One region of the Heyndrickxia sp. FSL K6-6286 genome, then DNA from elsewhere that is predicted to be linked to it. Evidence: riboswitches for the same ligand, from Rfam matches in the RefSeq annotation. Region 1 holds a riboswitch; each other region holds the start of a gene.
What was found. A riboswitch is a leader RNA that binds a small molecule or an ion and turns the genes downstream of it on or off. The one in region 1 is predicted to bind thiamine pyrophosphate.
Positions count from the first base shown of each region.

Region 1 (10,159 bases):
TATTAATTCCTCATCTTTCACAGCCGTTATATCACAATCATTAACCTCACCATATACTTCATAACCGAGATTTGAGAAATACTTTTGAATAGGTTTATACAAGTCTACTTCATATAACTTATCTGTTTTTTTCTTCATGGATGAATTCACCATTCTCACTTAAAAATTGTAGTTTCATTGTAACATAATGATACTTAATGCTAGATAGAATATATAAATGTGATAATAGATAATTTATAAATAATAGTTAATCATCATTTTCTTTCTTCTAAAAATGTATTGACTTTGTTCCTGCATTTATTATATAGAGGAAACCTGTCTATTTCTCGATTTTATTTTATACGGCAGTTTTTTCTTTAGTTTGTTGTAATTGTAGAAGAACTGCCGCAGCTTTTACACCTAATAAATGAAACGTTTTTATTTAGTTTATGGCTCTTTTCTAAGAGGAATGAAGGAACCTGTTGGACTTTCACCTATTTTTTATTTGTTAGCACATCTCCTAATTTGCAACATTGTTTGAGAAATACCCCTTTGAAAAATAGATTTTAAAAAAATCTCTCAATAAAAAGGGGATTTTAGCAAGTTATGCAGAATAGTATAGTGTAATATCTAATTTTTTGGAGGGTTATTTTTGGAACTTTCATTCGATCATTTAGTGCATATTGTCAATCGTCCAGAAGAGACTATTGAAGATTTTGCCACGATAGGCTTAAAAGCGAACCTAGGTGGGAGACATGAATTTTGGGGAACATATAACGCACTAAGCTATTTCGGACTAAGTTATATTGAATTTCTTGGAATATTTGATTATACAATCGCAAGTAGTATTAAGGATAATGACTTAATTATTCAAGCGCACCAATGGTTACCTGAAAAAGAAGGGTTTGCACGAATTGCCTTACGGACAAACGATATTGACGAAGTAACAAAACGTCTTAATCAGCTTAAAATTAAAACGATTGGTCCTATTAAAGGCAAAAGAAAAAGAGAAGATGGCAAGCTTCTTCAATGGGAGATGCTGTTTATTTCGGATCATGTCGAAAATCTACCAACTCCCTTTATTATTCAGTGGCACGAGGCGGATGAGGTAAGATTGAAAGACATCGAACAAATTAACAATCCATTAAAACTACAAGAGCTTGTATTTGCTGTAGAAAATGGTGAAGTAATTGCTGAAAAATGGAGTCAGTGGTTTCAGTTAAAGAAAAAAGCACCCTATAAGGACAAAAAGTTAAAAGCAAATTGTATCTCATTAGAGCTCGAAGGATGTAATCTAGTATTTGCATCGCCCTATGGTCAGGGGGAGATATCAAGGATATTAGAACATAATGGGGAAGGACCATGTCTTTTAAAGATTGCAAATAATAATATTGTCCTGGAAAAGGAGATGTTTGGAGGATATTATCAATTTGTATAATACATACATTAATCTAATTATTTAGTTATAAATAAGTGCTATCTACTAAGGAGTCTGTCCCCTTAATAGATAGCACTTATTTTTTTAAATGTAATTTCCTGTTCATCTTCTGTTCATATACCAATCATAAACTTAAAGCGTTAAGAAGAGATTGGAGGAATTAAGTTGAACATAGCTTGGAAAGAAATAAGGAAAAATAAAGTAAGGTTTATGATCTTAGGTTCTATCATCTTTCTTGTTAGTTTATTGACATTTATTATATCTGGTTTAGCAAATGGATTATCACAAGACAATGCAGCATTGATAAACAATTTACCAAATGGACAATTCTATATGACGAAGGATGCCGAAGGAAGCTATAATCTTTCCCGAATAGACCAAAGTATCCAACATCGTGTATTAAGTGAACAAAAAAATGCAGTAGCTTTTTCAATGCAAATGGGATTTATAATTGATGATGCTAATAAACAACGAAGTGTCACATTTTTCACTTCGACCCATTCAAATATATTCGAAAATGTAAAAAAAGGGGAGATAATACTGGATTCCTCATTGAAGAATGAAGGGATTAGAATTGGTGATACATTAACAAACAATCAATTTAGGGGGAAGTTTATTGTAAAAGCATTTGTTAATCAAAAGAAATTTAGTCATGCACCGGTTGCTTTTATAAATATGGATGATTATAAGGAGATCTTTGGGGCAAAGGATATGCAATTGCTTTATATCCCTGGAGCAGATTCAGATCAAAAGTTCGCTGGCTTACAAACATTATCGAAGAAACGGTTTCTTAATACAATTCCGAGTTATAAAGCAGAGCAAATGTCTTTAAGTATGATTGTATTGTTTTTAGTTGTAATAAGTGGATTGCTGTTTGCTATTTTTTTCTACATGATGAATGTTCAAAAAATTGGATTATACGGTATTTTAAAAGCAATTGGACTAAAAACGAGTACCCTATTCAAAATGATGTGGACACAAATGATTATTATAACATTCATTGCACTTGCTTTATCAGCTGTATTAAGCCAAGTTTTTAATTTGATTGCACCTGAAGGAATGCCTTTTCATTTAACAACGGAAACAACCATACTATTATCTTTAGTTTTTATCGTTATCGGATTTTTAGGAGCTACTCTATCTGGTTTTCAAATTAAAAAGATTGAACCAATGCAAGCCATTCAACAAGGAGAGATGTAGGATGTCGATATTTACTTTAAAGAACGTTAGAAAAACATTTTATAATGGTGAGATAAAGGAAGAAATTTTAAAAGGTATTGATCTTACTCTGAAAGAAGGGGAAATCACTGCTTTAGTAGGTCCCTCAGGCAGCGGTAAAAGCACACTCCTTACAATTGCAGCAGGACTTCAACCAGCTACAGATGGAAAAGTAATGCTTGGTATGAAAAATATGATCAGTATGAACTCAGAACAAATTCGGAAAATCCGAGCAAATAAATTTGGATTCGTCTTTCAATTTGCTCATCTAGTTCCTTTTCTTACTGTTGAAGAACAATTGCTCCTTATGTTGGATGTTTCTGAATCAAAATTAAAAAAGCATGAACAAAAAATAGAAATAAACAAGATCCTCAAAATGGTGGAAATGGATCACCGAAGAAATGCTTATCCGTCTTCATTATCTGGCGGGGAAAAACAACGAGTTGCAATTGCACGGGGAATCATCCATAAACCTAAAATACTTTTTGCGGATGAACCAACCGCAAGCCTCGATTCAAAAAGATCTAAAGATGTCATGTCATTAATTCGTCATTTGGCAAGAACATTAAATATTGCTACTTTACTAGTGACTCATGACGAAGAAATGCTCACTTATGCTGATCGAATTGTTAAAATGAGCGATGGGAAAATAATAGGAACTGTATAATAGATTTATAAATAAAAAAAGGGGTTGTCTTTAAAGTTGAGTAGACAACCCATTCCTCATTCAATAAGATATAGTCCGGTGCTGTTTTTCTTTGATACGATATACTTGATAAAGCATCAATGCAAGTATGGAAAGTATCGCCCCAGAAATATACGGGAGACCCGCTGTTATGGAAAATAACCATCCTCCTAGAGGCGGACCGATAATTCTTCCAAAGGAATCGAAGGATGAAAGCAATCCTGTAGCACTTCCATGACCGGCAGTTGATTTTTTCGTTAAAAGAGCTGATACACAAGGTCGAATGACACCATTTCCTAATCCAAAAATAGTTAAAAAGATTGCTGCAGTTGTAAAACTATTTACTAGTAGTATTAAAACAAAGCCGATGGTTGATACAATGATTCCTCCCTGGATCACTGTGCCCTCTCCATATTTTTTTGAAAATCTACCAACTAATCCCCCTTGAACAAGGGCACTACCGAACCCCATTATCATAAAAATATAGCCTAAGTCTATTGCATCTAATCCCGCCTTTTTGGCTGCAAAATAGGCAAATGAAGCCTCTAATCCAGACAATGACAATGAAATAAACCATTGTAAAATATATAAGATAGATAATGAACCACTAAAGGAGCTCCATATTGATGATTTTTTATCTGCGTGCTGTCCTCTTTTTTCTTTTGAGAGAGATTCCTTTAAGACGAATAGAACAAGAAGAAAGGTAATAAATGAAGAGGCAGCTGCAAGATAAAAGGGCATATTTAGACTAGTCTTAGAAAATAACCCTCCAATAGCTGGTCCAAAAATAAATCCTAAACCAGTAGCTGCACCAATAATTCCCATTCCTTTACCGCGATCTTCCTCAGAAGTAATATCTGCCACATAAGCCATAGTTGTTGGCATATTTGCTGAAGATAATAATCCTCCAATGATTCTAGCGATAAATAGCATCCAGAGTTGACTGGAAATAGCCATTAAAATAAATGACACAGAAAGACCTAATATCCCAATCATCATAACTGGCTTACGTCCAATTTTATCAGAAACACGGCCCCAAATAGGTGCGGAAATAAGTTGCATAAATGAATAGACAGCCATCAATAATCCTAGCTCGGTCGGATTTGCCCCCATATCCTCTGCAAAAAATGGCATAACCGGAATAATAATTCCAAATCCCACCATTACGAGAAACATAATTAAAAATAAAATAGGTAGTACCTTTTTAGACTCCATAATGAACAATCCTTTACAATTTTTCTATTGATTAACTATTTGTATCTATGTAAATAATTATGCTTAGTTTATCATAAAGTAATTGATTATCCGAATGTCCATCCATCTTTTCACAATTATGTAACACTAAATGATAAAAAAACAGGCACCTTTCATTCTAAGGTACCTGTAAATTAATTCTTTATATATCCTTCATAACTTCTGAAACAATTTCATATGAACGAAGTCGTGCTTCGTGATCGTATATTTGTGCATTAATGATGATTTCATTTGCTTGTGTATCATTTAAGAAATGCTGCAGCTTTTCCTTTACAATTTTTCTATCTCCTATAATGGAAGCCCCGATTCGTTGCTGTAGTAGAGCTTTTTCATAATCGCTGCATAGTTCGCTAAAATTATCAACAGGCGGCAAAAGGGGCATTGGATTGTTGCGAATTAAGTTTAAAAATTGTTGCTGCATCGAGGTTGCCAGTAATTCAGCTTCTTTTACTGAATCAGCAGCAATAACATTTACACCAACCATCGCATAAGGCTCCTGTAATACTTCTGAAGCTTGGAAACTACGTCGATATAAATCCAATGCAGGTAAAGTATTCTCTGGAGAAAAATGACTTGCAAATGAAAACGGTAGTCCTAGATGGCCAGCCAATTGTGCACTAAAACCGCTAGATCCTAGTAACCAAATCGGAATATTTAATCCTTCTCCAGGTATTGCCCGAACAGGCATTTTGCCAGTTGGTTTAAAGTAGGCACGTAATTCAGCTACTTGCTGCGGAAAATCTTCCGCATCTATTCGCCCGTCCCTTCTTAAAGCGTGAGCAGTTAACTGGTCAGTACCAGGAGCTCTGCCTAATCCTAAATCGATCCTACCTGGAAAAAGGGATTCTAATGTCCCGAATTGCTCAGCAATTACTAATGGTGCATGATTGGGAAGCATGATCCCTCCTGAACCTACACGAATATGTTTAGTTCCTGCCGCTACATGTCCTATAACAAGAGAAGTAGCGGAGCTTGCTATCCCAGGCATATTATGATGCTCTGCCAACCAGTAACGAGTAAACCCCCATTTCTCTGCATGTTTTGCTAAATCTAATGTATTTATCAATGACTGCGAAGCAGTACTTCCTTGGACAATTGGAGAAAGGTCAAGCACAGAATAACGAATTTCATTTATTTTTTTTGAATGATTAACCATAGATTCATCTTCTTTCTTTTTTCGGTAAATACGTAATTTCATTCTAACAGTCAATCAGCATGTTACAAAATGAAATGCATTTTTTCTCTAAGCTCTTTTTTGCATATCTATATATAATTGTGTGTAGGCTTGATGCTCTTGATTCATTCCAATTTCGTTATATAGCTTTGCTAGCCATTTAACAGGTTTCGGATCATAAGCTTTTAGTTCCATTTCCCAGCTAAAACAATCAATTGCTTGATCATATTGTCCAAATTCATAAAATAATTGGCCGAGTAAGAATTGTTGATCAGGATCGTTTGAAAGCTTCTGCATTTGCTCGATCTTTTTCAAGATGGGTATTGCAGGAATACAGCCTTTTAGTGGTACAAGCCATTCAATAATGGAATCAATATTCTGTTCTTTTAGAAGTAAAGTAATGAATTGGTGAAGAAAAATTTTAGCTTTTTCAGGATTTATATGAAACAGTGGTACTAAGAATGAATCTATTTGTTCGGATTGAAAATACCTAGGATTTAGATCCACTTCATTAAGTGTCTCTTCAAAAGCTTGGGCTTGTGAGGTAGTTAAGGAAAGTTTGCTGCGAATTAATAGTTGAATGATCTTCTCTACATCTTTATTTTCTAGATACAAATCTAATAGATCATTAATTAATTCTGGAATGTGTTGCTCTTTTTGGAATAAATCCTCTAATACGGAGATTATATCATCTTTCGGTAAATGTACCTGAATGAATTGGAGTAGAGATGGATAATTTTCCTCATTAATAGTTTGTAGATAGAATCCGATTAAGTCCATCCATCTAGATTGATTTTTTAATAGTTGCTCTAGCCTTTGATATTGCTGTTTATTTTCTTTCAATCTAAAAAGTCGATTTTCCATGTAGAGTGGATCTTTATCGATTAATACATCTGCTAATTGATCATAGAGCTTGCTATATTTGATAAAATTTAAGTCACTTGCAATAGCTTTTACCCAGCTCTCATTTGGGCAAAAATCCATCAGGATGCGAAGAATACGATAACTTGAAAACAGTTTGCCATTGCGACGGTAATCATAAAAGATCGTTTGTATGTAGGAAAAAATGGTCTTCTTCGAAATAAATGATTCAAAAAAGGTTGTAAGAAAGGCAACTTCTTGTGGAGTAAAAAGATTTTCGGCTTTTTTAATTAGTTGTTGAAAGGAATACTTCTTAAATGGATGTTCTAGTGTAATGGAAGAAAAGACTAGTGGGTGATTAGGTGGTAAGATTAGACCTTTAGTTAATGCTTCACTAATAAAAGATTTTCGTTTAAGTTTGGAGGGTTTAACGTAAGTTAGATAGTGATTTTTATAGAAGAAAAGATAGTAAACATGTTTTTCGTTATCCATTGCTTCAATGATTTTACTTTGTAAATATATAGCCATCTGTGTGATACGAAGTTCAATAATTTGGTTTTTCTTTGATATCTGAATAGATTGTTGGCTCATAGGAATCCTCCTCATTTTATGTCCGGTATCATTATATCATAAAAATTAAGAAGAATAACATGATGGAAAGAGAAGATTGGAGCTGAGTAGGATGTTTGGGCGATTATCTACAAGTAAACTCTATAATTTTCCATTGAAATATATTGAATATCAATAAATTATATTATAGGTAGGGAAAAAACCCCTTGAATAATATTTTTTGTATGTTAGGATGATTATGACAATATGATAATAATGACCACTAGGGGAGCCTTTATTAAGGGCTGAGATTAAAGTTCAACTTTAAGACCCTTTGAACCTGATCTAGTTGATACTAGCGGAGGGAAGTGGAGCAGAATGATATGTTTCCATCTTTATTCTGTCTTCTAACCACTTCCCTGTATGTGAGAGTGGTTTTTTATTTTTGGAAAGGAAGAGGGAGTATGTCATTTGCAAAGGAATGCCGAAAGGAAGCAAAAAAATGGTGGGATGCAAGCCTTCAACATCCATTTGTACAAGGTATAGGTAATGGCAAATTAGCAATAGAAAAATTCCGTTTTTATGTTTTACAGGATTCCTATTACTTATCTAATTTTGCTAGAGTTCAATCATACGGTGCAGCCATATCGAAGGATTTATATACAACGAATCGGATGGCTTATCATGCACAAGGTACATACGAAGCTGAAATGGCTTTACATCGTAAATTTTCTGCTCTTCTCGAAATATCAGAGGAAGAAAGAAAAGCTTTTAAACCTGCACCAACAGCATATGCTTATACCTCTCATATGTATCGAGCTGTTCAAAGTGGGAAATTGGGATATATAATCGCAGCTATTTTACCTTGTTATTGGTTGTACTAAGATATAGGAAATTATTTGAAGGATTGCCAACCAGGTGAAATGATTTACCAAGAATGGATAGCCGCTTATAACGGTGATTGGTTCAAGGAGCTTGTAACCGAACAAATACAACGAATAGATGAACTCGCTGAAGCATCTTCAGAAGAAGACCGATCCGAAATGAAAGAATTCTTTTGGAGGAGTGCGTATTATGAATACTGCTTTTGGGAAATGGCTTATACAATGGAGACTTGGAAGTAAAGGGACGGTTCTAGTGCTTCTTCGAAGCACTAGAACCGTCCCCGTTGAGGGGATAGGACCAATGAAAATAGAACAATTTCAAACGCAGATTAAGGATTTATTTGGTAATGAATTAGTAAAACATGAAGATGATGAGTATGGATTTACCTTTATTTCCAAAACATCATTTTCAAAAATTGGTTACGCAACAAATTTAACTTTAGAAACGATCCAAGAAGCTGTACTGAATCATGTTGATTTAATGATTACTCATCATGATGCATGGGACTTTTTGTATGGTATGAAAGATCAGTGTATGAAGATGCTTGAAGAAAATAATATTACTCATTTCTTTATTCATGCACCACTTGACTATATTGAGTTTGGGACATGTACATCGTTAATGAATATTCTTGAAGTTGATGTGATTAAACAGTACTCTCAATATGAAAATGGGAATGAGTTACCTTCTATAGGGTCATTTAATCATCCTATTTCATTTACAAACCTTGTTAAATTGATGTCTGAAAAATTAAACGAACCAGTGAGTGCATGGAAAAATAATGATCAAATGATTAAAACAATTGCTGTTTTAACAGGGGCTGGTGACTCTACAACAGTAATAAAACGTGCGTTAGATGCAGGATGCGATACATACATAACTGGAGAAGCAACACTATATGCAATCCAATATGCCAAGTTTGCAGGGATCAATCTAATCGCAGGAAGCCATACATTTACCGAAATCTTTGGAATCGAAAGCTTAGCGAAAAAATTAAAAGACCTAAATCCCCAAATTGAAATTATTCGATTGGAAGAGGAACATTTTGAAGCAAAGGGACGGTTCTAATGCTTCTTCGAAGCACTAGAACCGTCCCCATGTTTTTAAGAAACAGTTGATGTTTCTCTAGTGATTGCCGGTCTAGTTAAAGAAAAGATTGCACATAGTAAGGCGATAATGACAACAGCACTTCCAACCCAGGCTGTACTTGTTACTGATCCGGTTTTATTTAATACAATTCCACCTATTGCGGATCCAAGTGAAATGCCAATTTGTAAGGCTGAATTATTAAAGCTTTGCTGTATATCAGATGTCGCCGGGTCGGTTTGTATCAGATAGCTTTGCTGAGGTGGTGACAGACTCCAACTTAATGCTCCCCAGATCATCATTACAGGAATGAATAAAACAAGGGAAAAAGTTGTAAAAGGTAATAAGCATAGTACAATGGCAAATGTGCTAATGACTAGAATAATGCATTTCTTCGCACCTATCCTATCCGATAGAGTTCCACCTATTGCCCCACCACAGACTGCTGCAATTCCAAATACAAAATAACAAATACTAATCCAATAGGAATTAAGATGAAGATTTTTTTCCAAAAATGGTGTGAAATACGCGTAAAGTGTATAATGACCTGCAAGCATAAACATAGTTGCTAGATGCGCAGTGCCTAATTTTGCACTTCCTACTGCTTTTAATTGTTGAACAAGTGGTATTGTCCTTTCTCCTGGAATACGTTCCAAAAATAGTGAAATTAGCACCATCGATCCTATTGATAATACTGCGATTCCAAGGAAAATGATACGCCATCCGAATGTACTAGAAATCAAAATTCCTAGTGGTACACCCAAAACAAGTGAAGAACTAATCCCCATAAAAATGAGACCTAACGCCTTAGCACGATGAGTCGGAGCAACAACTTTCGCTGCAATTGTCAAAGAAAGTACGACGATAAGTGCAGTACTCATTGCCGTCAAAACCCTAGCAACCATCATAAAAGTGAAATTTGGACTAAAATAGGTTATGACATTACCAAGGAAAAATACAAACAAAGAAACAAGATATAATTTTTTACGTTCAATTTTATTGGTTAATACGAGCAGAACTGGGCCAGCAA
Region 1 covers NZ_CP152029.1:2,954,775-2,964,933, reverse strand. The annotation lists gene MHI39_RS15025 (DUF2161 family putative PD-(D/E)XK-type phosphodiesterase) at 1-138, opposite strand, end outside; gene MHI39_RS15020 (VOC family protein) at 632-1,417, shown strand; gene MHI39_RS15015 (ABC transporter permease) at 1,583-2,617, shown strand; gene MHI39_RS15010 (ABC transporter ATP-binding protein) at 2,619-3,302, shown strand; gene MHI39_RS15005 (MFS transporter) at 3,363-4,535, opposite strand; gene MHI39_RS15000 (LLM class flavin-dependent oxidoreductase) at 4,717-5,730, opposite strand; gene MHI39_RS14995 (hypothetical protein) at 5,818-7,200, opposite strand; TPP riboswitch at 7,434-7,542, shown strand; partial or broken gene tenA (thiaminase II) at 7,623-8,282, shown strand; gene MHI39_RS14985 (Nif3-like dinuclear metal center hexameric protein) at 8,344-9,111, shown strand; gene MHI39_RS14980 (MFS transporter) at 9,147-10,159, opposite strand, start outside.

Region 2 (10,159 bases), 640 kb from region 1:
AAATTGTATGGCTTCCGTACTCGCCTCATAATAAAGTCTTGCCTGTTCTTTTCCTAGATTTTGAATTAATTCATCATAGATTAAACCATGCTGTGCTGTGACTTTGGCAGTTGTGTGTCCCGTCGTTCCATTCAATAATTCTCCAGCTTCGATAATGGCTACCTTTAACCCTTCCTTTGTTAAAAGATAACCCGTGGTGATACCAGTAATACCGCCTCCAACAATTGCTACATCTACCTCGATATCCTCTAGCAACTCGGAATAACCAGGAATATCCATCCCTTGTTTCCATATCGGTTCAGGAAATTGTGGCATTTTCACTTCTTCGTTTGGCATCTAATCTTCCTCCAAATGCAATTATATACTTTCTATTTTTAACCAAAGGAAGAAATTTCATGTATTCTTTTTTATCGCCACGGATGAATTTTTACATATATTAAGTAAATAATACTCAAAGCTACTTACTAAAACAGAAAGGTGAATTAAACTTAATGACTGAATCATATGAAGACAAAAGATTAACAGATACACCAAAGCAGCCAAAAATCACGATAAATACAGCAATGAGTACCAAAAACCAAAAAAAATATTATCCTGGTCATTCAGTGGCTGATCATAAACAATTAGAAGAGGCAAATACCAACATAGCTGGAGACGAAATAAAGCAACAGAATGAGAATTTATAAATGAGATATGTATACATAAAAAAAGACGCTTTGATTTATGTACTATCCAAAGCGTCCCTTCGTATTTCATTGTTTATTGTTATTGCAGGTAACAGCAAAAATCAATTGTATAAATCTACCCCGATTTACAATATAAGTAGAATTTTAGAAAATTGATTTTTGATTATGCTTGATTAAGCAAATCTTTTAACAAGTCTTGGGCTCATCGTAATGATGATACTTAAAATAATTGCACATAAAAGACCTGATAGAAGCATTGTTGTTCCATTAGCAATTAATGAATATAAGAATGGCGATTGCCCTTCTGGTGCAAATTTACCCCAAAAAATCATCCCAGCTAAAAAATGCCAAAAATAACGACCAATGCTGCCAATAAACGTTGCAACTACAACTAAGAAAATTGTCTTTCCTTTATTACCTTCATGAATATTCGCTTGAATAAATGACCTAAATAGACCTGCTAGACCAATAAAAGAAAAGGCAATAAAAAATTCTATGAACCCTTGAACGGGAGTTAATATATCATCTGCTGCATCTCCCAAAACAATTTGAAGTAGTCCCCATAACAATCCTCCGACAAAGCTTGCTCTCACACCCCATCGAAAAGCAAGAATGAAAATAGGAACCATAGCAAAGGAAACTGAAATCGCTGAGCTTAGTTTTATAGATGGTAATAAATCTAACACAAACGCAAAAGCAGCACATAATGAAATCTCGATCAAAGTTAGCAAACTAAATTTTTTCATAAAAAAAATCCCCCTCTATAGTGTTTTTAAAGAAACGCACCGCAAAAGGGGGAATAAACGATTGCATATTGTAAAAAAAGCAATCCATTATTCAATCCACATCCCTACGCTAGTACTAACTAACAGGTTCAAAGGGTCAGAACAAATATGTTCACTCTCAGCAAAAAAATGCTCCCCTTGTGGTAACGTTCATTAAATTTTCATTAACATTGTACAACAATTTTAATTATTATGAAAGGCATTTTTTTTTAGAGAAACAACTGCATCCCTTTCAATAACTGACTTTTCCCTTTTTTAATCAACTCATGGTATAATTAATAAGATATTATTCTTTTGGAGGTATTTGTCTTTGATTACTGTAAATAATGTAGGCTTACGATTCGGTGAACGTAAACTTTTTGAAGATATTAATATTAAGTTCACACCTGGAAACTGTTACGGACTTATTGGTGCAAATGGTGCTGGGAAATCAACATTTCTTAAAATATTATCTGGTGAGCTTGAGCCTCAAACTGGTGATGTGCATATAACACCAGGCGAAAGACTTGCTATCTTAAAGCAAAACCACTTTGAATTTGAAGAAGAAGAAGTTTTAAAAGTCGTTATTATGGGACATACACGTCTATTCGAAGTTATGCAAGAAAAAGATGCAATATACATGAAAGCTGATTTCAGCGACGAAGATGGAATGAGAGCTGCGGAGCTTGAAGGTGAATTTGCGGAATTAAATGGTTGGGAAGCTGAGTCAGAAGCAGCAATCCTTTTAAAAGGACTCGGCATAGATGAAGAGCTTCATTCAAAAAAAATGGCAGAGTTAACAGGTGCGGAAAAGGTAAAAGTATTACTTGCACAAGCTCTTTTTGGGAAGCCTGATATTTTACTTCTAGATGAGCCAACAAACCATCTAGACTTAAAAGCAATACAGTGGTTAGAAGAATTTCTAATCAACTTTGAAAATACAGTTATTGTCGTATCGCATGATCGTCATTTCTTAAATAAAGTCTGTACGCATATAGCAGATCTTGATTTCAGTAAGATTCAATTATATGTTGGAAATTATGATTTTTGGTATGAATCTAGCCAATTAGCACAAAAAATGGCCCAAGAAGCGAACAAGAAAAAGGAAGAAAAAATTAAGGAATTACAAAGCTTTATTGCCAGATTTAGTGCAAACGCATCTAAATCGAAACAAGCCACTTCACGTAAAAAGCTTTTAGACAAAATTACCTTGGACGATATCAGGCCATCTTCAAGGAAATATCCATATGTACATTTTACACCGGATCGTGAAATTGGAAATGATCTTCTCCGTGTAGAAGAACTATCAAAGACTATCGATGGTGTTAAGGTACTCGATAATATTAGTTTTACAATGAATAAAGATGATAAAATCGCATTAGTAGGTCATAATGAATTAGCAAAATCTACTTTATTTAAGATTTTGGCTGGAGAAATGGAACCCGATAGCGGAACATATAAATGGGGTGTCACAACCTCTCAATCATACTTCCCTAAAGATAACACAAGTTATTTTGAAAATGGCGAATTGACTTTAGTAGATTGGTTACGTCAGTACTCCCCTAATGATCAAAGTGAAAGCTTCTTAAGAGGATTTTTAGGAAGAATGCTTTTCTCTGGTGAAGAAGTGATGAAAAAGGCCAATGTTCTATCGGGTGGTGAAAAAGTTCGCTGCATGCTTTCAAAAATGATGCTTAGTGGAGCCAATGTCTTATTACTAGATGAGCCAACAAACCATCTTGATTTGGAATCCATTACAGCAGTTAATAATGGTTTAATACGTTTTAAAGGTTCAATGATTTTTGCATCACATGACCATCAATTTTTTCAAACCATTGCCAATCGAATCATAGAAATTACACCAAATGGCATTATTGATAAAGAAATGACCTATGATGAATATCTAGAAAATGACGAAATTCAACATCAATTAAAAATGTTATATGCATAAAAACGATAAAAAGGTTGCCTAAAGATTGGGTCTGACATCACCATACGATATCTAATAAGAATTTTGTTCTAAAAGATTACGTATTTATGTGATGTCGGACCCTTAAATAGACAGCCTTTTTTATTTTATAAATTTCACTGGGTAGTCCGGTTTAAATTCAAGCATACAATTTATTATTCATAAAAGTGGGGTGGTAAAATTGTCTTTAAATGGAGATGATTTCATTAAAAGAATTGATGGTTTAAATAATGAGGTGTGGGTGGATGGAAAAAGAATAACTGGAAAAATCTCGGCACACCCTGCTTTCAGTGGCGTATTAGCAATGAAAGCTAAATTATATGATTATCAAGTTGAACATTGTGAAGAATTTACATTTTTTTCTGAAAGAACGAATAGTAGAGTGAATTTTTCATACCAACAACCTAAAACAATAGAAGATTTAAAGAAAAGATCAATTGCTACGCAAAAGTTGGCAAAATTAAATGCAGGTTTACTAGGTCGCTCACCTGATTATATTAATACTGGAATAATGAGTCTAGGTGTGGCAGAGGAAATTTTTAAGGAAGAAAATCAACATTACCATATCAATATACGCCAAATATATGAAGATGCAATGGAAAATGATTTGACATTTACCCATACATTTATCAACCCTCAAGTCAACCGTTCAGACAATTATTTCGAGGAATCTGATAAAGTTATTGCCGCAAAAGTAATTCGAGAAACAAGTGAAGGCATAATCATTTCGGGAGCTAGATTATTAGCGACACAAGGTGGAATTACTGATGAGATTTTAGTTCTTCCTGCAGGGGGAAATTACTTTGAAGATCCATATAATTATGCATTTTCTATTCCATCGAACACCCCCGGATTAAAATTTATTTGTAGGGAATCATTCGTCTCCAATGAATCCATTTACGATGCACCTTTAAGTTCAAAATTTGAGGAAATGGATTCTATTGTTGTATTTGATAATGTATTAGTTCCTTGGGAAAGAGTATTTCTTTATAAAAATTTTAAGATCTCTTTACGAATGTTTTCCGAAACTAAATTTAATACTTTCCTTCTCTACCAAGCCGTTTCCAGAATGATTGTAAAAACTGAGTTCCTGTTAGGAATAGCGGAATCCATTGTCGAAACAATTAGTATTAAAGAATATCAACATGTTAAAGATAAGATTACAGAAATAATCTCAGCACTTGAAATAATAAAAGCATTACAATTATCAGCCATGACACATGCTAAAGTTGATTCGAGGAATACAATGGTTCCAGATGATTATCCACTTAATGTTGCCATTTGCTATTACCCTAAAATATATCCCCGACTGGTAGAGATCCTTCAATTATTAGGTGGAAGCGGTTTAATCCTTCTCCCAACCAAAAAGCAATTTGACTCTTCTATTGGATCATATTTAGACGATTATCTTCAAGGAACAAATTCAAATGCCGTAGATCGTGTACAACTTTTTCGACTAGCGTGGGATCTCTGTATGAGTTCATTCGGTTCAAGACAAACACATTTCGAGCGATTTTTTTTTGGAGATCCTATTCGTATCAGTATGGGTTTATACGATGGATATCCAAAAGAAAAATACATAAATATGGTTAAAGATTATTTATCTTAACTATTCTACTAAAAAAGGTTTGATCCTGTTGACCATATTTTCAATTCTCTTCGCATTCAGTTTATACATTTCTTGAGCAGGTTTTGATTCTGTTGCTAATGTAAATAATTCAAGATCTGCTTGACATTTTTTAAGAGTCGCTAATAAAAGAGCTCGTTCCTGGGAATTTGGCAATTGAATTTTATCGTCATAAATATCAACAGTTAATTTTCCGTATGAATCAATTTGACCGATAAAAACATTATCAAGGGCAACATTTAATTTTTCTAATTCCGCCTTTAACCAAGCTCGATTAAAAACCGTTTCCCCTAAAGCCTCATCTAGTATCTGACCTTCTGATATTACTGTTTTTGCCTCCTTCTCAGGTGCCACCTGTAATTGGATATCTTTCGGTGTAATAGGTTGGTTTTCTTTTTTAAGAAGAACATTTAAGTCACCATTTGGTTCTAAGACAGCAAATTCAACATCTGCCAGATTAAATGCATTCTTTTTTCTTAAAAGCTCCGTTAAATCATCTACTGTATATTTTTCCTTAGTTAAAGTATCTTCTTGTATTTTTCCTTCTTTTATAATTACTTTCGGTGTACCATCAATAAAATCCCTGAATTTTTTGCTTTTTAACGAAAGAAATAAAATGCCTAAAGGAAGTAAGCTCCAGACTAACAGACTATATATACCATATAAAAAGTGTTTCTCGATACCTGTGGAAATCTCAGCAACGATACTTCCAATAGTTATTGCTATAATGTATTCAAAAAGTGTCAGTTGAGTAATCTGCTTTCTTCCAAGAAATTTTGTTATGAAAAATAATACTATAAGTGCTGTGATTGACCTTAAAATGACCTCAAACCATGCCGGTACAGACATTGTAACACTCCCCTCCTATTAATTTTTGTATTGTGGTTCTTCGCGTTCAAGAATAACTAATCGTTTTTGTAAGTCATTTATAATTTCCTCGGTTTCCATCATACATTCATGGAATTCTTTTTGCGCTTTCTCATCAACAGCCTTTAATGCGAGCTGACTAAAATTGTTCTTTGCTCCATTTAAGCTTGCAATACATGATTTTACATCCGATGCAATCGTCATATCATCATTCCTTTTTTTTGAAAAGGACTGCCGATTTGCAGGATGACAGTCCCTTTCTCATTTTATTAATTTCCTTACTGTTGCTTATATTGTGGTTCTTCTTGCTCAACTTCATTCATTCTTGGAGTTAACGTATCAATGATTGATTGTGTTTGCTGAGCACATGTTTGATATAGCTGTTTTGCCTGTTGATTGTCAGTTTGTAATGCGAAAGTTTCTAAATTCGCTTGTGCACTTTTTAATCCAGAAACAGTTTGTTTAATATTTGTAATAACAGTCATGTACATAACCCCTTTTTCGTTTAGGTATTGGGATGTTCATAATGAACAATGTTATTTTATGAACAAACATAGTTTTTATAAATTGAAATATTATCCTTTTTAACTTCATATAAAAAATTGTATGAAAAATAAAAAGATTCATATATAATAGAATTAATTAGTGCACCGAAATATCTCATCAAAAAGGAGAATCACATTATGGAAAAAACACTGCAAAAACGCATTGCACGCTCAGAGGTACCTGTAGAGCACACATGGAAGCTTGAAGATTTGTTTGCAACTGATGATGAATGGAACAATGAGCTTAAAGCTATACAAAATGATTTACCAACTGTTACACAATATCGAGGAAAATTAAGTGAAGGTGGAAAAACTTTATTAAATTGCTTAAAAGCAGAAGAAAAACTTCACTTAAGATTGATAAGAGTAGCAACCTATGCAAGTCTACGCTCATCTGAGGATGGAACAAGTCCCTTAAATCAAGGAAATTCAGCAAGAATGGCTTCGATGCTAGCTAATATTAGTGCTGCCTTATCCTTTTTAGATACAGAGATCCTTGCATTACCTATTGGCACGATTGAACAATACATACAGCAAGAACCTGAATTAAACGTCTTTAAAAACTATCTAGAAGATTTATTAGAGAAAAAACCACATACATTATCAGCTGAATTAGAAGAAACATTGGCTTCATTAGGTGAAGTTCATGATGCACCTTATATGATCTATCAGCGTGGTAAATCATCAGACATGCAATTTTCGGACATTGAAGATAAGGATGGGAATTTACTTCCTATGTCATTTGCCCTTTATGAGGATCGATATGAATTGTCTGCAAATACGGACCTGCGTAGAAAAGCATATTCATCCTTTAATCATTCTTTAAACCAATATAAAAATACATTTGCCGCAACATATGCTACTGAAGTAACAAAGCAGGTTGCTCTATCCCGTATTAGAAAATATAATTCTGTCACTGAAATGCTGTTACATCCACAGCACGTAACCTTAGAAATGTATCATAACCAGTTAGATGTCCTTCAAACAGAGCTTGCTCCAATTATGAGGCGCTTTGCTCAATTAAAGAAACGGGAATTAGGTCTTGATAAAATGCTTTTCTGTGATTTAAAAGCACCACTAGATCCCGAATTCAATCCACAAACGACATATGAAGAAGCATCGAAATTGATTATTGAAGCATTACAAATCATGGGACCAGAATATAGTGATATGATTCAAACTGCCTTATCAGAGAGATGGGTTGATTTAGCGGATAATATCGGAAAATCTACAGGTGCTTTTTGCTCTAGTCCTTATGGAGTGCATCCCTTTATTTTAATTACATGGACGGATACAATGAGAGGAGCATTTGTATTAGCACATGAACTTGGTCACGCAGGTCATTTTTATCTAGCAGGAAAAAATCAGCGGGTCGTAAATACAAGGCCATCTACTTATTTTATTGAAGCTCCTTCAACGATGAATGAGTTGCTTCTTGCAGACCATATTCTATCTACTACTGATGATAAACGGATGAAAAGATGGGTAATTTCTCAACTATTAGGCACATACTATCATAACTTTGTCACTCACTTATTAGAAGGTGAATTACAGCGACGCGTATATAAGCTAGCGGAGGATGGTAAACCAATCACAGCTACTACACTTTGTGAGCAAAAAAGAGAATTATTGCAAAATTTCTGGGGAGATGCTGTTGAGATAGATGAAGGTGCAAGTTTGACTTGGATGCGACAGCCGCATTATTATATGGGACTTTACCCTTATACTTATTCTGCTGGGTTAACTGTTTCCACTGCCGTTGCAGGAATGATTAAAAATGAAGGTCAACCTGCTGTTGAGCGCTGGCTAGATGTATTAAAATCTGGTGGCACTTTAAAACCGCTCGAACTCATTAAAAAAGCAGGTGTTGACATGTCAAAACCTGATGCAATAAGAAGTGCAGTCTCTTATGTAGGTAAATTAGTCGAAGAATTAGAGAATAGTTATAATTAAAGTACTCTAAAGAGATAAAAAAACACCCCGTTTTATTGAACGGGGCGTTTTTTTGAAATAAGTAGGGCTATTTGAGCCATTGTAATTGGTAAGGATGTTTTTTTACGATAAGCCAAATATTTCGGTTCCCAGTAATTAGCATATTTTTCTTTAAACCTCTTAAGGCCCTTAAAATGATAAACAAAATTACCATGCGTATAAATTTGCGAGGCTATTTTTTCTCCAGTAAAAGAGTACTTGGACAAACCAACATTAGCAAGAGGCGCCATCCCTAAATTATAACGTTCATATCCGTTCATTTTGCCCCATTCAATAACTCCTAAAAATAGAAAATCCATGGTTCCAGGTGGTGCTTCTGGTAAATATCTCATTAAATCAATAGATAAAGTTGTTTGCTGATCATATACTGGCATTATACTTGCAAATGCAATTGTATGATTTTCAGCATCATTAAGAATAGCTATTGGAGCCTTATTTAAATAATCCTCGTCATAATAGCCTAATGAAAATCCTTTCTCTTTCTTTTCACCTAGCCATTGATCAGATATATTTTTGAGTATGCTAAACTGTTCAGCGGAAAAAGGTGGTTCAATGATTTTGAATGTATACCCTTCCTTTTCGAACTTATTCTTTGTAGCACGAAGACCTTTCATTTTACTTCCTGTTAAAGTAAATGACTGTATATCAACAAATGCCTCTTCACCAAGTTTAAAGAAGTCATAACCATTTTCATGTAATTTTGGTAATAGTTCTTTCGTCACTTGATAATATGCAGGTGTATATCCATACAAATCAGCAAAATCTTGGAATTCTTCAATAGAATGAAGGATTTCATCCTTCTTACCAATTGGATCCCCTAAAATAACAAGCTTATCGGCATATTTTTGATACATAAACATAACTTGTCCGGTTTCATTCCAAAACACCTTTTTATCATTTAAGAAAACAAGATGCGATAGAACAGTTCCCCCATACTTTTGAAGATGTGCTTTTACTTTTTCTTTTTCAATTGGAAAAAATTCAAGTGTTCGTGGTTTTATAAATAAGTATGTACAGAACATGATGATCGCTGCAATAACTAAACCAATGATTGCACTAATAATTAAGTCACCTGCATCCACAATCATATATTTACGAATAAAGCTTGGAATTTTCAACTTGCTGTCCGGCAAATTATAATAACCGATGATGATATAAAGAAAAGTGAAAAAAAGAATTACACAAAAATCAAATAATGCTCTCCCCCATGTTATTACAAAATTTATTCGATAAAAACGTTTCTTTGAAATAACGAGCATTAATGCAACAAAACTTAAATAAATAGTTTCCTCATAATCCAATCCCTTAACAAGACAAAGGATTGATGCACTGATTAAAACAATTAATGTCGAGTAATATGCCCATCTAACTTTATATTCAATACCACGGGAAAGAAGTATTAACAAAAATCCTGAAACGATTGTTAACTGATGTGAAAAGTCCATTAATGGAGAGGATAGAAAACCCCTTAAAAATTTTATTCTATCTAGTACTCCAGGTAATGAAGCAGACAAAAGTAAGATAATCCCTGATAAAAAAACAAGAAGACTTAAGACCATATGACTAACATTTTTTGTTATTGTGTAAAAAATTTGTTTATACTGTACGTCAAGTAAATTCCAAAAGTGACGGCCAAATAATAAAACGGCTATTAAAAATGGGATAATATAGTAACTCACTCGATATAAAAGTAATATAAGTAAAACCTG
Region 2 covers NZ_CP152029.1:2,315,618-2,325,776, reverse strand. The annotation lists gene MHI39_RS11705 (FAD-dependent oxidoreductase) at 1-336, opposite strand, end outside; gene MHI39_RS11700 (hypothetical protein) at 492-686, shown strand; gene thiT (energy-coupled thiamine transporter ThiT) at 860-1,432, opposite strand; TPP riboswitch at 1,517-1,620, opposite strand; gene MHI39_RS11690 (ATP-binding cassette domain-containing protein) at 1,782-3,401, shown strand; gene hpaB (4-hydroxyphenylacetate 3-monooxygenase, oxygenase component) at 3,601-5,028, shown strand; gene MHI39_RS11680 (DUF421 domain-containing protein) at 5,029-5,895, opposite strand; gene MHI39_RS11675 (DUF1657 domain-containing protein) at 5,914-6,117, opposite strand; gene MHI39_RS11670 (DUF1657 domain-containing protein) at 6,192-6,398, opposite strand; gene pepF (oligoendopeptidase F) at 6,597-8,411, shown strand; gene mprF (bifunctional lysylphosphatidylglycerol flippase/synthetase MprF) at 8,444-10,159, opposite strand, start outside.
Region 2: another riboswitch for thiamine pyrophosphate. It lies ahead of thiT (energy-coupled thiamine transporter ThiT); the one in region 1 lies ahead of tenA (thiaminase II).

Region 3 (10,159 bases), 240 kb from region 1:
GGCGCGCAAACGTTGAAATAATTTCACTATAGATTCCAAATGCCGGTAAAATTAAGATATATACTTCAGGATGTCCCCATACCCAAAATAGGTTAGCCCATAGCATATCCATACCACCGTTTGTCGTTGTAAAGAAGTTTGTTGCAAATAATCGATCCATCGTTCCCATTAAAAGTAATACTGTTAAAACAGGAAAGGCAAAAACAATAATTGCATTCGTTATTAAGATAGACCAAGTAAACATCGGCATCTTCATTAATGTCATTCCTGGTGCTCTCATTTTTAAGATTGTTGTAATAAAGTTAATTCCTGTCATTAATGTTCCGAGTCCAGCAATTTGTATAGCGATCATATAGTAGTTTGAGCCAACAGATTCACTAAATTCAGTTCCCGCTAGTGGGAAATAAGAAGTCCAACCCGCATCAGGAGAACCCCCGACAACAAATGATATATTGAATAACATTGCCCCCATAAAGAATAACCAGAAACTTAAAGCATTTAAACGTGGAAATGCAACATCGCGAGCACCAATTTGTAATGGGACGACAAAGTTCATTAAAGCCATAATGAAGGGCATTGCCATAAAGATAATCATTACAATTCCGTGCGTAGTAAAAATTTCGTTGTAATGCTGGGCGTCTAATAATTTGTTATCAGGTACGGCAAGTTGCGCACGCATCATGATCGCATCTACTCCACCACGGAATAACATGAGTAAAGCAGAAATTAAATACATTATTCCAATTCGTTTATGATCCACTGTCGTTAGCCACTCACGCCATAAATAACCCCATTTTTTAAAATAGGTCAATCCTACGAGAATTGCTATAACTGTAAGACCAATTGCTACCATAGAAACATAGATTGCTAAACTAGGATGTGGTATGGCAAATCTATCAAAAAAGTCCATCCTTTTTAACTCCTTTCAAGATCAAATTCTAGAAGTAAAGAAATTTAAGTTTAAACAGCTTTATAGGTAAGGGGGGCGTCAATCATGAATTATTTGTTTAATGGTTATCATGATTTTCTTCCTCAGTCTCATCAGGATGATTTTTCGTGTTAGAGCCATGATGATGACCAGCATTTTCCCCTTCTGGAGCAGGTGCATAATCTAAATGAGTACCGGTGAACGTGGATTGACCCACATGACCTGGTTCTAACAGCTCATCAAATTTTTCTTCAGTTAAAGGTTTGGCTGTTTTCTTCACTTCTTCTACCCACTCATCATATTTTTCTTTCGACATGGCTTTGACATTGAATGTGTTTTCAGCAAAGCCTTTCCCACTGAAGTTGGCATTACGTCCCATGTACTCACCAGGAACATCGGCAGCTAAATGTAAAGTATTGACCATATCGGACATTGCATATTTCTGACCACCAAGTTGAGGAATCCAAAAGCTAGTAATTGGCCCATATGAATATAATCGAAATTCAATCGGACGATTCGTTGGAATATAAAGGTAGTTTACCGTTTCGATATCCTCCTCTGGGTAACTAAAATGCCATTTCCAATTGGAGGTTGCCGCGTATATGATTAATGGCTCTTGATCTCCATAGCCTTTTGGAGTCGCCTCTACTTTATAATTGGATTTAACCGACATGATTGAAAGAACAATAACAATGATGACTGGTACTCCAACACAGATTGCTTCTACAATCGGGTTTCCCTCAATATGTGGTGGCTCATAATCCTTGCTTTGCTTAGAAGCTCGGAATTTAATTAGCATATAAAGCAGAAGACCAAAAACTACAATGACAATAAATGACATAATGAATATAGAAATCATAATGTCATTAGCTTGTGTTTTAGCTTGAGGTCCTTTAGGATCTAGTACCATTAAAGGTTCACAGCCTGAAAGTACAGTCAATATAGCAAACATCGCTAAATAGATTAACCATTTCATTTTCATAAAAAAACTCCTTTCAATTAAAGATAAAATTCTGAAAGCTAATTTGAAATCATCTTAATATGTTTTATTAAATTTATCTGTAGAATGATTGTGACTTCACATAAAGTTCATGAATAAAGAGAGAGAATTGTCACCAATTATTCAAGATAAACACAGAAAAGGAAGGATAGTTTCATTTGTTTATTAGCTTTATTCTTTAATATAAGGTAAAATAAAAGGATGGCTATTTTTAGAAAATTCATATCAAAATTTAAGTTTTTATAGATTGGTTTATTACATAAACCTTTGTTCATTATTACTTTTTACCATTGAGTCAATAAATTTTTTTAGAAGTTATCTAGTCAAATAGCTTGTAATTATGATATACTAATTTATAGATTACAAATTTTTGATTTATAATTGATAATTTAATAGATAAATTTTTTTGGAGGAGCCTGTCACCAAGGGATAAGTATGTCCCTTTTGTGACAGGCTTTTTTGAGTTTTCATTGAAGATGATTAAATAATTAGGTACCTAATTGCCTTTTTAAAATTGCAGAATCATCAAAATTATCAATTATAAAATACAAGGAGGAGATGTATCAATGATTATTGGATTATCCATTATATTGTTACTTGTTTTAATATTACCCTTTACTAAATTTGTTGAACGAAATTTAGAAATATTTTTATTTATAATGGGAATATTAGCTGTCATTGTAAGCCAAGTTTACTCATGGTCACTTGTTAAAGAAGCAATCATCCATCCGATTAACATTACTCTTGCAGTACTCATAGCCGGATTAGTTTTTCGCTGGTTCCAACGACCGATTGAGAAAGGAATCCTGTGGATTAGCTCAGTAATGCCATATCGCTTATTTATTGCACTTTTTGTCATCGTTCTTGGAATTGTATCAAGTATTATTACAGCAATTGTAGCAGCTATCATCCTAGTTGCGGTCATTAGTGTATTACGATTGGACCGAAAATCCGAGATTCGTCTCGTTGTGTTAGCATGTTTTGCAATCGGTCTGGGGGCAGTGTTAACTCCAATTGGTGAACCACTTTCTACAATTGTTGTAAGTAAATTGGATGAAGATTTCTTTTATCTCCTTAAATTAGTTGGAACTTCTGTTATTCCAGCAGTGATTGTTTTTGGAATTATCGCCGCTTTTGCAGTGAAACCGGGTGGTAGATTAAATGAACCTGCCTGGAAATCTGAAATAGCTGCCGCAAGTGAATTAGCAGGATCTAAAGAGAATGAAACGGGTAGTGTAAAAGCAGATACAGGCACACAGACTGAGTCCTATGCGGAGATTATTATTCGCAGTTTAAAGATTTATTTATTTGTAATGGCTTTAACATTTCTTGGTGCTGGTTTTGAACCATTTATTGAAGCGTACTTACTTGATTTAAGTCCTTTAATTATGTATTGGATTAATATGCTCTCTGCTGTTTTAGATAATGCGACATTGGCTGCAGCGGAAATAAGTCCTGCTATGAATGATACTACGATCAAAGATATCTTAATGGGTCTCCTCATTAGTGGGGGAATGCTTATTCCTGGAAATATACCCAATATTATAGCTGCTGGTAAACTGAAAATTACAAGTGGAGAATATGCACGATTTGCTTTTCCTATTGGTTTAGCAGCAATGGTTCTTTACTTTGTTATTATTTTGATAACTGATATTTTGTTCTAAAATGTTAAACTGAAAATAGAAATAGGGTTGTCTGGTAGCAATATCTTTTCATCAGACAACCCTTTTTTATAATCAGTAAAAAGTGAGATCCATTGAAAATAATTATAAATAAATCGTAGATTTAATTAGATCTCAAGTATTCCTCAAATGAAGGATAGGAAACGACATATTCTTGGTTAACCACCTCCCATAAGTATAGCGAGGCAATCGATTGATAAGGTGCCCATGCTTTTCCTTTTTCTTCTAAAAGTTTTTTACCATCTGATTCTTTTGAAACTGAATAAAGCCATTTGACACCACGTTGGAGACCAATATCTAGTAGGGATAATACATCGAGTCTACCTAGTGAGAAGATGAGAAACATTTCCGCTGTCCAACGACCAATTCCTTTGACTTGTGTTAATTGTTGTATTACCGTTTCATTCCCCATGTATGAAAATTGCTCAAATAGTAGCTCCTTTTTAGTAATTTTTTCGGATAAATCTCGTATATACGAAATCTTTCGGTAGGATATACCTATCTCTCTTAACTGCTCATCTGATAATGCTAAAATAGTCTCCGGTGAGAGATTGGAATTCGTCAATTTTTTTAGCCGCTCATTTAAAACGGAAGCAACCTTTGAAGATAATTGCTGTCCGACTATTGATCGTAATAATGCTTGATAGGGATCATCACTTATTTTTATATTGAGCGGACCAATAAGTTTCATTAGTTGTTGTAAGATAGGATCGGCAGTTCCTAATTTTTGTAATATTATTTGGTTCAATCGAATCACTTCCCTAAATTTTTGATTAACTAGATATGAACTTCATCATTTTAGAATAATATTAACATTATTCAGTTATTTTTAAATCATATAAAAATATTTTTAGATGTAATTTAAGCTAAATTTATTATCAATAGGGGTGGAAAGGAGTTTGGTTACAACTAAAAAAAGAATAAGAGGCATTTTTTATACTCATTTACACATACCTCTAATGGGGTAAGGCATTCGTTCTAAATGTAAACAAAGTGATTGAGGATACAGAAGGACTGCTGTGCACTCTATAATAGAATTAAAAAATTATGGAAGGAAAAAATTATTTCATTACTGTTGAAAAAGCTAATATTCATGACAATGAATGAGATAGAAGGTTTGAATGAAGAGTAAAACAGAGAAAATGAAAATACGTAAAAAGATTGATACATTAGTCATGGATGTATAGTCTATTATTTTAACTTTCTAATGAAAATGATTGATTTTTATCCAGAATATGCTAAGATGGGTTTAATTAAATGAAATTGATCACTAGGGGAGTCTTTTAAGAAGACTGAGACAGAGGTTCTGGACCCTTTGAACTTGATCCAGTTGATGCTGGCGTAAGGAAGTGGCTGTATTTTTCGGTGCGATGAACCGTGAAAATCAGTCCGTCCTTATATCTAGGGCGGTTTTTTTATGCCTTATAACAATAAAATATAGATTCTGCTAGGGGAGCCGAGTTTGGCTGAGAGAGATCAAAGAAGATTGATACCCTTTAAACCTGATCCGGGTGATGCCGGCGTAGGGAAGCGGTCCAAACCTATTTTTTAGGTTGTCTTTTTATGGGATATAACCGCTTTCTTTTTAGGAAAGTGGTTTTTCTGTTGTGGAGAAAAAAGAATTTATCTTCGTTTTCAAAATTACAACGTTCTTGATTTGCCAGCTCTTATCGAAATTAAACAAATTTCGAAAGTTCTTAAGGGAAAGGGGGGTGATTCAATGTCTAAAACTAGAAAACTAACATTGACTTCAATAATTATTGCGATTACTACACTAACAAGTAATATCGTGTTTATTCCAGTAGGGTTTGCGAAAATTTTTCCTGTACAACATATGGCTAATGTTTTGACTGCTGTATTGCTTGGCCCGGTTTATTCCGTAGCACAGTCATTCATCGTTTCATTACTTCGAAATATGAATGGAACTGGTTCTATTTTTGCTTTCCCAGGGAGTATGATTGGTGCTTTTTTAGCAAGCTTTCTATTTTTTAAAACCAAAAAGCTTATATGGGCATTTATTGGAGAGGTAACTGGAACAGGGATTCTTGGTGCGCTCGCTGCCTATCCGATTGCAACTCTGCTTTTAGGGAATAAAGTTGCCTTATTCGGGTTTGTACCGTCTTTCATAATCAGTTCCTTAGGCGGTGCAATTATTGGCATTGTTTTTATCAAAATATTATTCAAAAACAAAATAATAGGGGGAATCATCTATGAAAACAGCTCTTACAATCGCAGGCTCTGATTCAGGTGGAGGAGCAGGAGTACAAGCCGATTTGAAAGCATTCTCTGCATTAGGTGTGTATGGAATGTCTGTTATTACAGCTGTTACAGCGCAAAATACTGTTGAGGTACGATCGGTTCAGATGCTGGATATTTCGATCATTCGTGATCAAATTGCAGCAATATTTGAGGATTTACCGGTGGATGCTGTGAAAATTGGCATGCTTGGATCAGCGGAAATTGTAAAAAATGTGGCTGAAGAACTCAACAAGTATAAACCAAAACAGATAATTCTAGACCCTGTAATGGTTTCAAAGGGAGGACATCATCTTTTATTGACGGATGCTATACAATCCTTAAAGGAAAAATTGCTTCCAGTGGTAACACTTGTAACTCCTAATATTCCAGAAGCGGAATGTTTAACTAATACTAAGATTGAAAATATTGAGGATATGTATCAAGCATGTAGAAATTTAAAAGAGCTTGGGGCAAAATCTGTCCTCCTAAAAGGAGGACATCTTGAAGGAGATCCCAATGATTTATTTTTCGATGGCATGCAATTCACATGGTTAAAAGGGAAACGAATTCATACGAAGAATGTTCATGGGACCGGCTGTACTTTATCCTCCGCAATTACAGCGTATATAGCCAAAGGATACTCTTTGCAGGAGGCTGTTAAAGCAGGTAAATCCTATATTACAAAAGCAATTCAATATAGCATTAATATTGGATCTGGTCATGGTCCTACCCATCATTTTTTTGATATTTATGAGAAAGCTGGTTTAGTAGAAAGAGAGGAAAATAAGGGGGAGTTATAGTGAATAATATCAAAGAATTATTTAATAGAGTAAAAGAGTCGAAGCCACTTATTCATCATATTACGAATACAGTAACCATCAATGATTGTGCCAATGTGACACTTGCAATTGGGGGATCACCTGTAATGGCAACAGAAACGAATGAGATGGAAGAGATGATCCAGTTAGCAGATGCACTAGTGATAAACTTTGGAACCATTCATGAACAGGTTTTTGAATCTATGATTCGTGCTGGCCGTGCTGCAAATCGTAAAGGGATACCTGTAATATTTGATCCTGTTGGTGTAGGTGCAACTTCTTTTCGAACAAGTAAATCACAGATTCTATTAGATCAGGTCAAAATGGATATCATACGTGGGAATGTAAGTGAGCTTCATGCGTTAATTGGTGGAAGTAGTCAAACGAAAGGAGTAGATGCAGGTGAAGTTTCAGTTTCTCCGATAGAAATAGCGAATCGTGCAGCGGAAAAATATAAGTGTTCAATTGGGATAAGTGGCAAGGAAGATGTCATTTCAGATGGAAAACGAACATTCATCCTGCAAAATGGTGATGAAATATTAACAAAAATAACAGGTACTGGCTGTATGTCAGGTTCTATCATTGCAAGTTTTGCTGCAGTAAGTGAAGACCCTTTAAATGCTACGATGGTTGGAATGTCTGTCATGTCAATAGCGGGTCAAAGGGCAAAACAACATCTGAAACTGAATGAAGGTCTAGGAACATTTAAAGCAAAACTTATAGACGAAATTGATCTGATGAATGCTGAAACATTTAATCTTGAGGTGAGAATACATGAATATTGATTATCAACTGTATCTTGTTACAGATGAACAAACGTCCGAAGAGGAATTGCTTCCTATTGTTGAAAAAGCGGTGCTAGGTGGAGTCACTGCTGTGCAACTTCGAGAAAAACACTCAGAAGGAAAAATCTTTTTTGAAAAGGCAATAAAACTTAAACAACTTCTAGCAAAATTTGATGTTCCATTAATCATTAACGATCGTGTGGACATCGCATTGGCAGTCAATGCAGAAGGAATACATATTGGACAAAAAGATCTCCCCTTAGTGGAAGTGAAAAAAATAATACCCAACTCAATGATTGTCGGTGTTTCTGTTCAAACTGAGGAACAAGCATTGGTTGCACAAAAGGAAGGGGCTGATTATATCGGTGTTGGTACTGTTTTTCCGACAACTACAAAACCTGATGCGATCACTATGTCTTTTGCGACTTTAAGAAAGATTGTTCAAGCCATTCATATTCCTGCAGTTGCGATTGGAGGGATATCATTAGAAAATGTTCATCAGTTATCAAATGTAGGAGTATCTGGTATTTCCGTAGTTTCGGCGATTATGAAAGCGGATGATCCAAAATCTGCTGCACAAATGTTACGGAATAGTTTCAAATAATCATATGAAAAGAGGGGGAAAAATGGAAAGAATTCAAACAGAACGATTTACAGACAGACTTTATAAAAAGGTTGAACCTATTTGGCACCAAAATTTTCACCATTCATTTGTGCAAGGAATTGGTCGAGGGACACTCGAAAAAGAATTATTTTCTTTCTATCTGAAACAGGATTATGTTTATTTAATTGAGTATTCCAAGCTTTTTGCTATAGGGGCACAAAAGGCAACTAGTATTGAGATTATGAAACAATTTTCTGTCTTACTGCATGAAACTCTTCATTTTGAAATGGATGTTCACCGTTCATATGCTAAATCATTTGGGATAAGTGAGGAAGAGTTGGAACAATCAGAACCAACTCCAATTAATTTAGCGTATACCAATTATATGTTAAATGTGGCCCATAACGGTACTTTAGCAGAATTGGTGTCATGCCTTCTTCCTTGTGCATGGGACTATTGGGAGATTGGAAAGAAATTATATAGTAATTACCATAATGAATTGGAAACAAATCCTTATAAAAATTGGATTAAGGCTTATTCATCTGATGAATTTGGAGCCCTAGCAAAGTGGTTAATTCAACTCATGGATGAATTAACCTTTGAAAAACCCGAAAGAGAATTAACAATTTTAGAAAATCATTTTCAAACGACCTCTCGTTTTGAATTTTTATTTTGGGAAATGCTTCTAAATCAAGAAGAATGGCCGTTGCAGGTGCAGAATATGGTATAAGTTTTGAAGGTTTTTAACAATTTAATTGGAAAATCTCATTTTTTACTAGTTCTGGGACAGTTTATAAAGCTGTCCCATTACTATTTTTTAAAGCTGAATTGCTTACATAACATTTTCTAAAAGCCACTTTTCTGTTTGACCTTCAATGTCAGTGTGAGTCCAAGCTATTATTGCATTTTTCTCTCCTAACTGATTGATTTGATGTTGAAAAAACATATCCGAAATAAAATACCCCAGTCTGTTATAACCAAAGGTACGCCCACCATAAATAGAAAACCATTCTCGAAATATTTGTTCGGGTGAATGGATAGCATAGTCATGTGCAAAAGCCATTTTAATTTCATGTTTATGTGCTTTTGCATATGTTAACCAATTATTCCCCTCATCGTTAAATGAGAAATACATGGAAGGATCCAAGTTTTTTGCGGTTTTACGGGAAAAATGAATAGCTGCTCCTTCTTGGTGAAGCCATATAAGTGGATTATTCCAATTTAACTTTGACCATTCCATTCCTGACATGTCTGAAAGGATATAATGTGCAACATGACCAAATTCGTGTGCAACAATTGTTCTTAAATGATCTGGTGAAGGGGATAATCTTTCTAATGCAAAGGATATGTTAGGAATAATTTGTCTGTGTGTATATGCATTTGATCCAAACCCCCCAACTATTAAGTTTACTTCAATTGGAAAAGTAAGTTGATACATATTGGAATACTTTTCATCGATTTCTTTGATAATAGGTTTTATGTTTTGGTGAACTTGGTTAATTCTTGAAAAAAACTGAGGGTATTTTTTTATTGATTGAGAATGTCGTTCATCGGTATCCTTACAATGATAGGCTAAATATTCTTGGAAAATGTCAGGATATTCATTGTAGTAGCTTCTTAAGAAACGAATTGAAGGGTGATAATTATTCATAAAAAAAGGTATCGTGTCAATTATTTTCAAGGGAATCCCTCCTAAAGTACTCAACTCTACTATAAATTTATATTAACATAGTTTACCAATGGAAGGGTTATAGTCTCTTTTGCTTTAGTATGAAAAATGCTAGAATTAAGTTAATCAATTCATACAAGTTTAGTAAAATCCGCGGAGGCGGTAGAGGTTCTAGCTACCCTCTTAAAAAAACTAATGAACAGTACGTTAATTAGTACTGTTTTTTTCTCTAAAAGGGTAAACAAAACATCGCTGTATCTAAAGAGGCAACTAAACCAGTATATTATTGCGAAATCAATTTTATAAAGGGAGTAGTTAAATTGAAAAAGGAGAAAGCAATTGTTGTGTTTAGTGGTGGCCAAGATAGTACAACATGTCTATTTTGGGCGTTGAAACGTTTTGAAGAAGTAATTGCAGTGACTTTCGATTATAATC
Region 3 covers NZ_CP152029.1:2,712,126-2,722,284, reverse strand. The annotation lists gene qoxB (cytochrome aa3 quinol oxidase subunit I) at 1-910, opposite strand, end outside; gene qoxA (cytochrome aa3 quinol oxidase subunit II) at 1,008-1,910, opposite strand; gene MHI39_RS13720 (DUF1646 family protein) at 2,495-3,592, shown strand; gene MHI39_RS13715 (DNA-3-methyladenine glycosylase) at 3,714-4,358, opposite strand; TPP riboswitch at 4,873-4,975, shown strand; TPP riboswitch at 5,050-5,156, shown strand; gene thiW (energy coupling factor transporter S component ThiW) at 5,331-5,852, shown strand; gene thiD (bifunctional hydroxymethylpyrimidine kinase/phosphomethylpyrimidine kinase) at 5,821-6,648, shown strand; gene thiM (hydroxyethylthiazole kinase) at 6,648-7,451, shown strand; gene thiE (thiamine phosphate synthase) at 7,441-8,055, shown strand; gene tenA (thiaminase II) at 8,078-8,785, shown strand; gene MHI39_RS13685 (hypothetical protein) at 8,888-9,736, opposite strand; gene queC (7-cyano-7-deazaguanine synthase QueC) at 10,045-10,159, shown strand, end outside.
Region 3: another riboswitch for thiamine pyrophosphate. It lies ahead of thiW (energy coupling factor transporter S component ThiW); the one in region 1 lies ahead of tenA (thiaminase II).